Regions from separate parts of the Wenzhouxiangella sp. YN9 genome, predicted to be linked through region 2. Evidence: riboswitches for the same ligand, from Rfam matches in the RefSeq annotation. Region 2 holds a riboswitch; the other holds the start of a gene.

Region 1 (4,908 bases), on a different contig from region 2:
CCTGTCGGATCTGGAAGCCTGGCTGGATGCGCATGACGACAGTGCGCAGCATCGCTACCTGCAGCAGCAGATAGCGCGCTATCGTGACGACGGCGAGTGGGCGCCGGCATTCGAGCCGGTGCCGCTGCCGCCGGGTTCACCGATCTGAGCGCGCAGCCGGCCGTCCGGGCGGACAATCGTGTTCCGGGGTCGTGCGCTGGTGATCAGGTGTCGGTTTGTTGATGGGCACGATGGCTGCGCTGGCGCACTGCACATCCGCCTCGGTGAGCGGCTGCGGGTCGTGGCAGACCTGGTTGCGCCCCTTTCCCTTGGCCGCATACAGTAGCTGATCCACGCGCTGGTGAGCTGACTTGAGGGGCACGCTGGAGTCGAACTCCGCAACGCCCAAACTGGCGGTGCAGCGGAGGTCGGGCGCAATGTCCTGCATCGCTGCTGCCGCCACGCTCTGGCGCAGTCTTTCGGCAATCTTGTGCGCCTTGTCGATGCCGGTGTCGGGCAAAAAAACGAGAAACTCCTCGCCGCCGTAGCGGGCGGCCTCGTCGGCTTCGCGAGTGCTGCCCGAAATCAGCGCCGCGACGCGCTCCAGCACCCGATCGCCGACGAGGTGGCCCCAGCGGTCGTTGATGCTCTTGAAGCGGTCGATGTCGATCGAGATCAGGGAGTAGCAAGCGCAGCGGCCACGTGCGAACTCCGCCTTGGCGTTGAAGCTGGCGCGGTTGTCAAGCCGGGTCAGCGGGTCGATCGAGGCCCTGTGCTCGGCCATCTGCAGGCGTCGGGAGGCGTGCACGAGCAGCAGTGCCAGCGCAAAGACGACGATGAACACATTCCAGGCGATTTGGGTCGACACCCAGAACGGCGTCCTGTCAAAACCGTAGCGTGATGCATCGGTGCCGACCGTCAGAAAGGTTCGGGGCAGCAGGCTCAGGGCAAAAATGGATACGCACAGAAACAGAAAGCGTTCGGGGCCGCTGCCGCGAGTCAACAGCGCCCGGGCGTGCCAGCATGCCAGCAGGAAGATGACGGTAAGGTAAGTCTGGATGCCGTAGATGCGGCCAATGCTGTTGAAGCTCTGCGCCGTATGAAAATACCTCAGGGCCAGAAAAGCCAGCGTCAGTCCGATTGCGACCGACCATGAAGGCGTGCCTGCGCCCACGCGGACCAGCGCTTGGTAAAAGCCCAGAGCAGCAATGGCATAGGCCACGCCGGTCAGCATGGCGTTGGTTTCCGCGTTGCCGGGAAGGAGCAGTATCTGCAGGAAGATTCCGACCGCAAAAGCAATATAGGCCGCGGCGGCGGGCAAGAAGTAGTTGGCCTTTCTGGTCGCCGCGGCGATCAGAAAGAACAGGCCGATGACCAGGGCGATGATGGGGTGGGCCAGGGCCGCAAGATGTTCGGAAGCGAGCATGCTTGTATCATAACCTGTCGGGTATCAGGCACTGCCTGCATGACCCCGGCCGCCGGTTCGGCAGCAGGCGCGACAGCCTGCCTTGCCGGCCCGGCTCAAGTTTTCACGCTTGCCGCCGCTACAGCGGGCTGGAATCCCTGCCGGAGACATCGCCATGAAAATACCAGCCTTCAGCAAAGCATCGCCCACCGGGGCGCAGCCCAAGGGGGGGCAGCCGGGTCGTGGCGGGGTCAACACCCCGTTTGGCAAGGGCGTGGCCGGCTCAGCGCAGGCAGCGCGTCTGAGCTCGGGTGACAATCCGCTCGCGCTGACCTACAGGACGGCTCTGGAAAGCCTCAACGACGTGCTCGCGCCGGAGCTGGGGCCGAACGCCATTCAGCAGGCCTACGACTCCGGGCTGGACGTTTCGCCGGAGGCAACCGCCAAGCGTATCGTCTCCCAGAGCACGGGGTTTTTTCAGGCCTATCAGAAACAGCATCCGGACAAGGATGCGGCAACCGCCGCAAAGGACTTTGTCGAGCTGATCGGCCAGGGGATCGAGCGTGGATTTGCCGAGGCCCGCGAGATCCTCAGCGGCCTCGATGTGCTTCAGGGCGAGGTGGCCGCCAATATCGACAGGACTTATGATCTTGTGCAGGAAGGTCTGAAGAGCTTTCTGGACAGTGCCTTGAGCGCTTCCGCGGAGGCCTCGGCGTGACGCTGCGGCCGTGCCGGCGGTTTTTCCATCCGGAGTGACCCACCGCGAGCCGATCTGTTAAGCTGTTCGCAGTAATTGATGTGACTTGGGGTGCCGACCTGACCGTCGGCTGAGATTACACCCATTGAACCTGCTCTAGTTCGCACTAGCGAAGGGATAGTCCAGTGACATTATCGCCCTCCGATATCGATGCTCGGCTGACGGCCGTGCGTGATGCCTCGCCTCTGGTGCAGTGCATTGCCAATGCGGTCGTCTTGAATCATCTCGCCAATACCCTGCTTGCTCTGGGTTGTGCCCCGGCGATGGTGGACATTCCCGAAGAGGCCGGTGCTTTCGCCCGCACGGCTGCTGCCCTGCTGATCAATCTCGGCACGCCCTATGCCGAGCCGCGCGCCGCCGCGCTGGAGGCGGTGGCCTCGGCCACCGACGCCGGCGTTCCCTGGGTGCTGGACCCGGTGGCGGTTGGCAGTCTGCCGGTAAGAACCCGCCTGGCGCGTGAGCTGTTGCGGCATCAACCTGCCGTCATTCGCGGCAACCCCTCTGAAGTCATGGCGCTGGCCGGCAGCGGCCGCGGCGGGCGCGGAACCGACACCCTGGCCACTGCCGACGATGCCCGGCAAGCTGCGCAGGATCTGGCGCAGCGCCATCAGGCCGTGGTGGCTGTCTCCGGCGAAACCGACCTGGTAACCGACGGCGTGACCGATCTCCGCGTGCGCAACGGTCACCCGTGGCTGACCCGCATCACCGGCGGCGGCTGTGCCCTGGGCGCGACCGTTGCGGCCTTTGTCGCCCTGGATTCCAGCCAGCCGTTCAAGGCAGTCGCGGCTGCCGTCGCCGCCTATGCCATTGCCGCCGAACAAGCGGCCGCGCATGCGGCCGGCCCGGGCAGCTTCAAGCCGGCTTTTGTGGACGCCTTGCACAATCTGCATCAGGCCACGATTGCAGCGCGTCTGAATATGTCCTGACCAAGGAGGTAGTCCGACGTGAAACGAATCTTGAGCATTGCCGGCACCGACCCCACCGGTGGTGCCGGCGTTCAGGCCGACCTGAAATCCATAGCCGCGCTGGGTGGCTACGGCATGTGCGTGGTCACCGCGCTGGTGGCCCAGAACACCCACGGCGTGCGTCGCATCCATACGCCGCCCACCGACTTTCTGCGCGCGCAGCTCGAGGCGGTCAGCGACGATGTGACCATCGACGCGGTCAAGATCGGCATGCTCGGCAATGCAGCCACGATCACGGAAGTGCGGCGCTGGCTGCAGGCCGTCAGGCCGCCGGTGGTCGTCCTCGATCCGGTCATGGTGGCCACCAGTGGCGATCGCCTGCTGGAGCAGCGGGCCGAAGACGCCGTGCGCGAGCTGCTGAACCAGGCCGACATGGTGACGCCCAATCTGTCCGAGCTTGCGCTGCTGGTCGACGAACCCGTGGCCGCCGGCCGGGAAGACGCGCTGGCGCAGGGCCAGCGCTTGATGGCGCGACACCACACCGGCGTGATCGTCAAGGGCGGGCATCTGGCGGGCCAGTCCTGTCCCGATGCCCTGCTGCTGCCGGGGGCGGACCCGGTGGAGTTGGCCACGCCGCGAATCGAGACCCGCAACACCCACGGCACCGGCTGTTCACTGTCATCGGGGCTGGCGACATTGCGGGCCCGAAGCGGTGACTGGGCCGTGGCATTCGAGCAGACCAAACACTGGCTGCAGGGCGCGCTGGCGCATGCCGACGAGCTGGAAGTCGGCAGCGGCCACGGCCCGATTCATCATTTTCACTCACTTTACGCAAAGGCAGGAATATGAACATGACGCAAAGCGCTGGCGCCACAAACCCGACCGGGCTCGAGCCCGCCGGGCCCCATACCGCCAAGCTGTGGGCGGATGCCGCCGAAATGAACGCTGAAATTGCCCGGCTGGATTTCATTCAGGGCCTGGGTGAGGGCACGCTCCCAAAGACCGTGTTTGATTACTATCTGGCCCAGGATGCGGCCTACCTGCGGCAGTACTCGCGCGCGCTTGCCCGCGCCAGCCAGCTGGCCACGACCCGGCGGGCGCAAGCCTTCTGGGCACAGGCGGCAAACGATGCCATCGTTGCCGAAATGGAGCTGCACGACGGCTTTCTGGCGACGGATGCAGCCATCGAAATCGACGATACCACCCGTGCCTACACCAACCACCTTCTGGCGGTGGCAGGCACCGGCAGCTACGCTGAAGTGGCCGCCGCCGTGCTGCCCTGTTTCTGGGTTTATCTGGATGTGGGCCTGCGACTGTATCAGCAGCGCGGCCCTGATCACCCCTACGGTGCCTGGCTGGACACCTATGCCGACCAGAGTTTCGCCGACGGCACTGTCGCGGCGATTGCCGCCACCGAGGACGCGCTCGCCGCGGCGTCACAGCATGAATACGAAGCCGCCACCGATGCCTTTCACTACGCGGTGAAAATGGAGCGCGACTTCTTCAACCGCAGCTGAGCGCAATCCGGCCGCAGCGAGGGTTACGCTGCGGCCAGCTCACTGAAAGCTTCAGCCGCCGTCTCGAAAGGCAGCAGTACGGAGTTGTGGCGAGCCGGAAAGGGGATGGCGGCCGCGAGGATTTCAAGGCTTTGCCAGTGGGCATCGAACTCGGCCGGCTTGCCGGCGAGCAGGTCGGCCAGGGCGGTATGCGCCCGGGCCACCTGATCGGCGTTCTGGCCCGGCCCGGCGTCAACGAGGATGGCTGTTGCTGCCATGCCCAGGCTGCAGGCGCGGGCGCGATAGCCGACGCGCTCGATGCGCTCGCCGTCGAAGTCGAAGTCGAGCGTGACCATGCTGCCGCAG
Region 2 (4,908 bases):
TCAGATAAGCGACGTTCAACAGCGCGGTCAGCGCCATGCCGCGGTCGAGAAACAGAAAGATCGCCAGGCTGTTGAACACCATCCAGTAGACCCAGTTTTCCAGCACCTTGCGCGCCACCATGAAAGTTGTCACGACCGCACCCCAGGTGACCAGAGAATCGAGATACGGCCAGGCCGCCTGGCTGTGGCGCGAGAGCAAGTAGCCCGACACCAGGGTAGACAGCACCACCACCAGCAGCGCCAGGGCATGTCGCCACAGCGGCCAGCGCGTCACCGACAGCGCCTGCCCGCCGCTGTTGCCGTGGCGCCAGTACCACCAGCCATAGACCGCCATGCCCATGTAATACACATTGAGTGCCGACTGCATGAGCAGCTGCACCCGCCAGAACAGCGCGGTGAAAAGCGCGGTGCTGATGAAAGCGGCAATCCAGCACAGGCGGTTCTGGCGTACGGCCAACACCAGGTAGGTGATGGCCAGCAGCACCGCGGCCAGCTCCCAGGCCGACATCGCTGCCCAGCGCTCATCGAGCTGTTCCAGCCAGTGCTCCAGCTTCATGCCGCAGCCTCCGGGGCACGATCAAGGGCCCGACACCTGCGGCCCGGGCCCGCCGGCACCTGCCTGCGCCGGTCAGTAGACATAACGCAGTGTCGCTCCAACCACGCGGGGCTCGCCAAACTGAAAGTAGGGCTCGACCACATAGTTCTCGCGCGGATCGTTGCCGAAGCTGCCGAAAGCGCGGGTCTTGATGTCTTGATCGGCGATATTGCGCGCCCACAGGGCAAAATCCCAGGGCCCCTGACGATAGCCAATGCGGGCGTTGAAGGTCTCATAAGCGTTGGATCGGGTCTCGTGACGGCTCGAGAAGTAGAACGCATCCTTGCCCTCGGCCTCCACCCGCACGTACCAGCGATCGGACAGCTGCACGATGGCGCCCAGATTGAACATGTAGTTCGGCGCATGCGGCAGCTCGCGTCCGTCCATGTCGTACGGCTCTCCGCTGGCCGGGTCGGCATCGACATGCGAATAGTTGAGGAACTCTTCGAAGCGGGTATCCAGCAGGCCGAGGCTGGCAAACGCCAGCAGGCGATGGCTCACGCGCCAGTTGAGCTCGGCCTCCAGGCCGTAGCTCCGCCCGGCGGTGGCGTTGGCCTTGTACTCGATGAAGTGGCAGGGGCAGGATTCACCCTCGATGGGCTCGACCAGCGATTGTTCGGCCTGAACATCACTGCGGTCCTGATAGAACACCGCCGCTCGCAGATCGACCCGATTGTCGAGCAGCCGCTTCTTCACGCCGAGCTCATAGTTCAACAGGGTTTCGGTGTCGAACGCGCGCCGCTCATCGGGAATGAGCGAATCGCTGTTGATTCCGCCGGCCTTGTATCCGCGAGATGCCAGCGCGTACCACAGCCCGCCGCCGTCGGTGCGATATTCGAGCGCCAGCTTGCCGCCCCACATGTCCTCGCCGGGCTCAAAGGCGGCGCCGTCGCTGTCGCTGTATTCGACCTCGCGCCGCTCACCGCGCAAACCGGCCACCAACTGCAACTGGCGCGTCATCGGTATCTCTACCTGTCCGTAGACGGCATGGTTGTCGGTGTCGTAGTCGAACAGGTAGTCGCTGGCAAGAAAGCTGTACTCTCGCCGCAGGCTTTGGCCCGCATTGCGCACATAAGCGCCAATCACCCAGTTGAGCTGATCCGGCCCGCTGCTGGATACCGCCCGAAGATCCAGCGTGGTATTGCGATCGCGGCGAATATAGTTGTCGAATGCCGTGAATGGCGCGCCCGGGCACTCGAAGACCTCGCAGAAGCCAACGAAGGTCCAGTCGTCATCGTAGCCGTATTCCAGGTCGGCATCGGTGCGGCTGATGAGCGCCTCGATGTCGAAGGCATCATGTGCATGCCAGTGGATGCGAACCGAACCGGCCAGCGTCTCCTGGCGATCGTGCCCGGGTCGGTCGGAGTAGGTCATGCGCGTATTGTCCAGAGAGAACGCGTCGTAGCCGTTGTCGACATCCAGGTACAAGCCGGTCAGGTCGATTTGCAGATCATCATGGGGCTGCCACCGCAGCTTGCTGCGCAGCGTCTGTTCATCAATGTTCTGCACATCATCGCGACCCAGGTAAGCGTTTTCCTGAAAGCCGTCACTCTGTTGATTGGAATAAGCCAGTCGATACCCCAGCGTGTCGCTGAGCGGCCCGGAAACCATGCCCTCGAACGCGCGCATGCCGTAGTTGCCGGCGCTGACCTCCAGGTGGCTGGTGAATGCTTCAGTGGGGCTGCCGGTAACGATATTGATCATGCCGGCCAGAGCATTGGCGCCAAACAGGGTGCCCTGCGGACCACGCAGAATCTCGAGCTGGGCCACATCCAGGGTCGTCGCGCCACCGCCCAGACCGGTCATGTCGATGCCGTCGACCAGCAGCCCGACCGAGGCATTCATCGGTTCAACGAACTGGCTGCGGGAGCCGATCCCCCGAATCTGGAAAAAACGGCCGCGCGAGGCACCCGTGGAAAAGTTGACGTTGGGGCTGATGTTGAGCACGTGCTCGAGGTGCGAGGCTCCTCGCTCGCGGACGGTTTCACCGTCGATGACGCTGACGCTGCCGCCGAGGTCGAACAAACCGGAGCGATAGAAATCGGCCGTGACCACGATACGATCTTCGATGTCATCGTCAGAAAAGTCCTCGACGTCATCGGACTGCGCGAAGCTGACTGACGATAGCGCCAGCAGCAGCCCGAAGAAGGACGCTTGAATATTCACTTGTGAGTCTCCGAATGCAAGTCAACAATGGAGACCCGGAATGCACGGGGGATTGCCGCCAGCGCCATGCAGTGGCCTTGAAGGGCGCTTGACGTTCCTGTCCCTACGCCGGCATTAACCGGATCAGGTTCGACGGGTCCACCCGCGTGGGTGTCTCAGGCGATTACGCCACCCCGAGGAAGCGCCCATTATAGCGCATGGCGAAGGCTTCAGGCCGCCTCTTCGCGCTCAGCAGGTGCAGGTGCTGAGCGCGGCCGCAGCGCGGTGCCGGGCAGCTCCAGGGTGGTGGCCCATGCCAGCCCCAGGGCCAGCCCCAGCACAATGCCCGAAGGCGCAGCCCAGCCGGCCACCACCGTGGCCAGCGCCACCGTACACAGCATGAAAGTACTGACGGCGGCAGCGCCCACCGCACCGCCCCAATCCAGCGTCCGCGCGGTGAGCGCGGTGGCCTGCACGAGCAGCGCTGCCGCTGTCGCAACGGGCACGGAAGGAAATTCCGCGCCGGGGACATGACCCTGAAGCACAAAACGATCAAGGAAATAAGCCCCGCCGGCTGCGCCTACCAGGCCGACGCCCACGCGAACTGCGGCAAGCCAGCCCACGCGCCACAACACGAAAGCCATCAGCGGCAGCGCGGTGACCACAACCCCGGGCCAGTAAAGCGCATGCAGCCCGCTACGGGCGATCGACACGGCCTGGTCGGTTCGAGTGCTGTTCATCCAGTCGAGGACGGGAAAGTCGATCAACGCCAGCCCCTTCACTGCCCGGGTCTGGTCAAATACCAGACCGATAACACCGATTCCGGCCAGCAGGGCGACAAAGCAGATGGTCAAGCTCAGACCCTGGGCCACGCGCGGATCGAAGCGCCGGGTCAACCAGCGAAACCCTGGAGCCAGCACGCGCGCGATGCCCTGCGTACCGGTCGCGCGCAGAGCCAGCCGGAATACAGCTTTCACTCGCCGCTGATGGGCCGCAATGCGAGCCGCAACCCAGCGAATGACCACGGCGGTCAGAAACAGGATCAGAACCAACAGCGCGGCCGTTCCGCCGATCTCTCTCAGCAGCCCCCAGGACTCTCCGAGCACGAGGCCCAGAATCGCCCAGACCATGGCCCAGACCAGGCTTGCGGGAATGTCGAACAGTACAAAATGTCGATAGGGCATGCCCGAGGCACCGGCCAGAAAAGGCACGATGATGCGGGTGGGAGTGGATACGCGGCCGAGCACGATGGCCCAGGCTCCGCGGCGGGCCATGAACTCCTGTGACTTGCGAATCGATGGACCGCAAATGCGCTGCAGCGGCGCCCATCCGAGCAGCCCGTTTCCCCAGCGACAACCAACGTAGAAGCCGGTGGCATTACCCATCACCGTCGCCACCAGCACGATACCGAGCAACACATCCATTTCGAGCTGACCACGCGAGGCGAGAATCCCGCCGGTCACCACAGCCAGCTCGCCGGGCGTCACGAACCCCAGGAAGAAGGCGGCCTCGGTCCAGCACAGCACCGCAATCAGGATGTAGACCGTCAGCGGCGGGAGCTCGAAAAGCGGCTGGAGAAGTTTGTCCATGACGCCAGATCCATTGCCTCAGGGCATCTGTTGAGGTATCTGAGAATCACCGGACCGAGCTCTCGCACGACCCCGGATTCCACGCGCCCCCGCCTGAAGTATAAACATACTCCCGGACACACCGAAAGGCTTGCGTGAGGCAATGCCCAGAACACGCGATAGCGGCGCAGGCCCTGGCCGCTTTCTGGCCCGCTCGCCTCACAGGCATTTATCAACCCGACCTCGAAGCGGGTTGCGCCTGGCACGACCGGCCTGCCCCGGACGCCGCGGTAGAATGGCGCGCGGCAATCATTTGACAGGGCTCGAAAAGGTCCACCCGTGACAACATTCCAGTTGACGCAACAACACCTGCGCAATGCGCTGGACAGGATTGCCCGGCGCGACCGGGACATTGCCGCGGCGCTCGCGCAGGTGGGTTATCCCGCCGAGCGCCGGATGGGCGCGCCAGACTATCGGCATTTCCTGCGCATCATCGTCGGGCAGCAGCTGTCGGTAAAGGCCGCCGCGACCATTTTCGGCCGGATCGAAGCCGCGCTTGACAACGACCTGCAGCCGGAACGCCTGCAGGCGCTGGGCGAC

The links. Region 2 has a riboswitch for thiamine pyrophosphate ahead of ACEWQ0_RS07875 (TonB-dependent receptor). Riboswitches for the same ligand answer to the same signal wherever they lie in the genome.
Region 1: linked by a shared signal. The riboswitch ahead of thiM (hydroxyethylthiazole kinase) and the one ahead of ACEWQ0_RS07875 (TonB-dependent receptor) in region 2 are both predicted to bind thiamine pyrophosphate.

Annotation. Positions count from the first base shown of each region.
Region 1 is NZ_JBJNIP010000086.1:70,001-74,908, reverse strand. Features, by position in the region: gene ACEWQ0_RS05980 (zinc-dependent metalloprotease) at 1-148, shown strand, start outside; gene ACEWQ0_RS05975 (GGDEF domain-containing protein) at 137-1,405, opposite strand; gene ACEWQ0_RS05970 (DUF5610 domain-containing protein) at 1,560-2,102, shown strand; TPP riboswitch at 2,179-2,277, shown strand; gene thiM (hydroxyethylthiazole kinase) at 2,267-3,067, shown strand; gene thiD (bifunctional hydroxymethylpyrimidine kinase/phosphomethylpyrimidine kinase) at 3,086-3,895, shown strand; gene ACEWQ0_RS05955 (TenA family protein) at 3,898-4,563, shown strand; gene ACEWQ0_RS05950 (iron-sulfur cluster assembly scaffold protein) at 4,587-4,908, opposite strand, start outside.
Region 2 is NZ_JBJNIP010000091.1:130,343-135,250, reverse strand. Features, by position in the region: gene pnuC (nicotinamide riboside transporter PnuC) at 1-556, opposite strand, end outside; gene ACEWQ0_RS07875 (TonB-dependent receptor) at 629-2,761, opposite strand; TPP riboswitch at 2,844-2,947, opposite strand; gene ACEWQ0_RS07870 (DedA family protein) at 2,971-4,329, opposite strand; gene ACEWQ0_RS07865 (DNA-3-methyladenine glycosylase family protein) at 4,663-4,908, shown strand, end outside.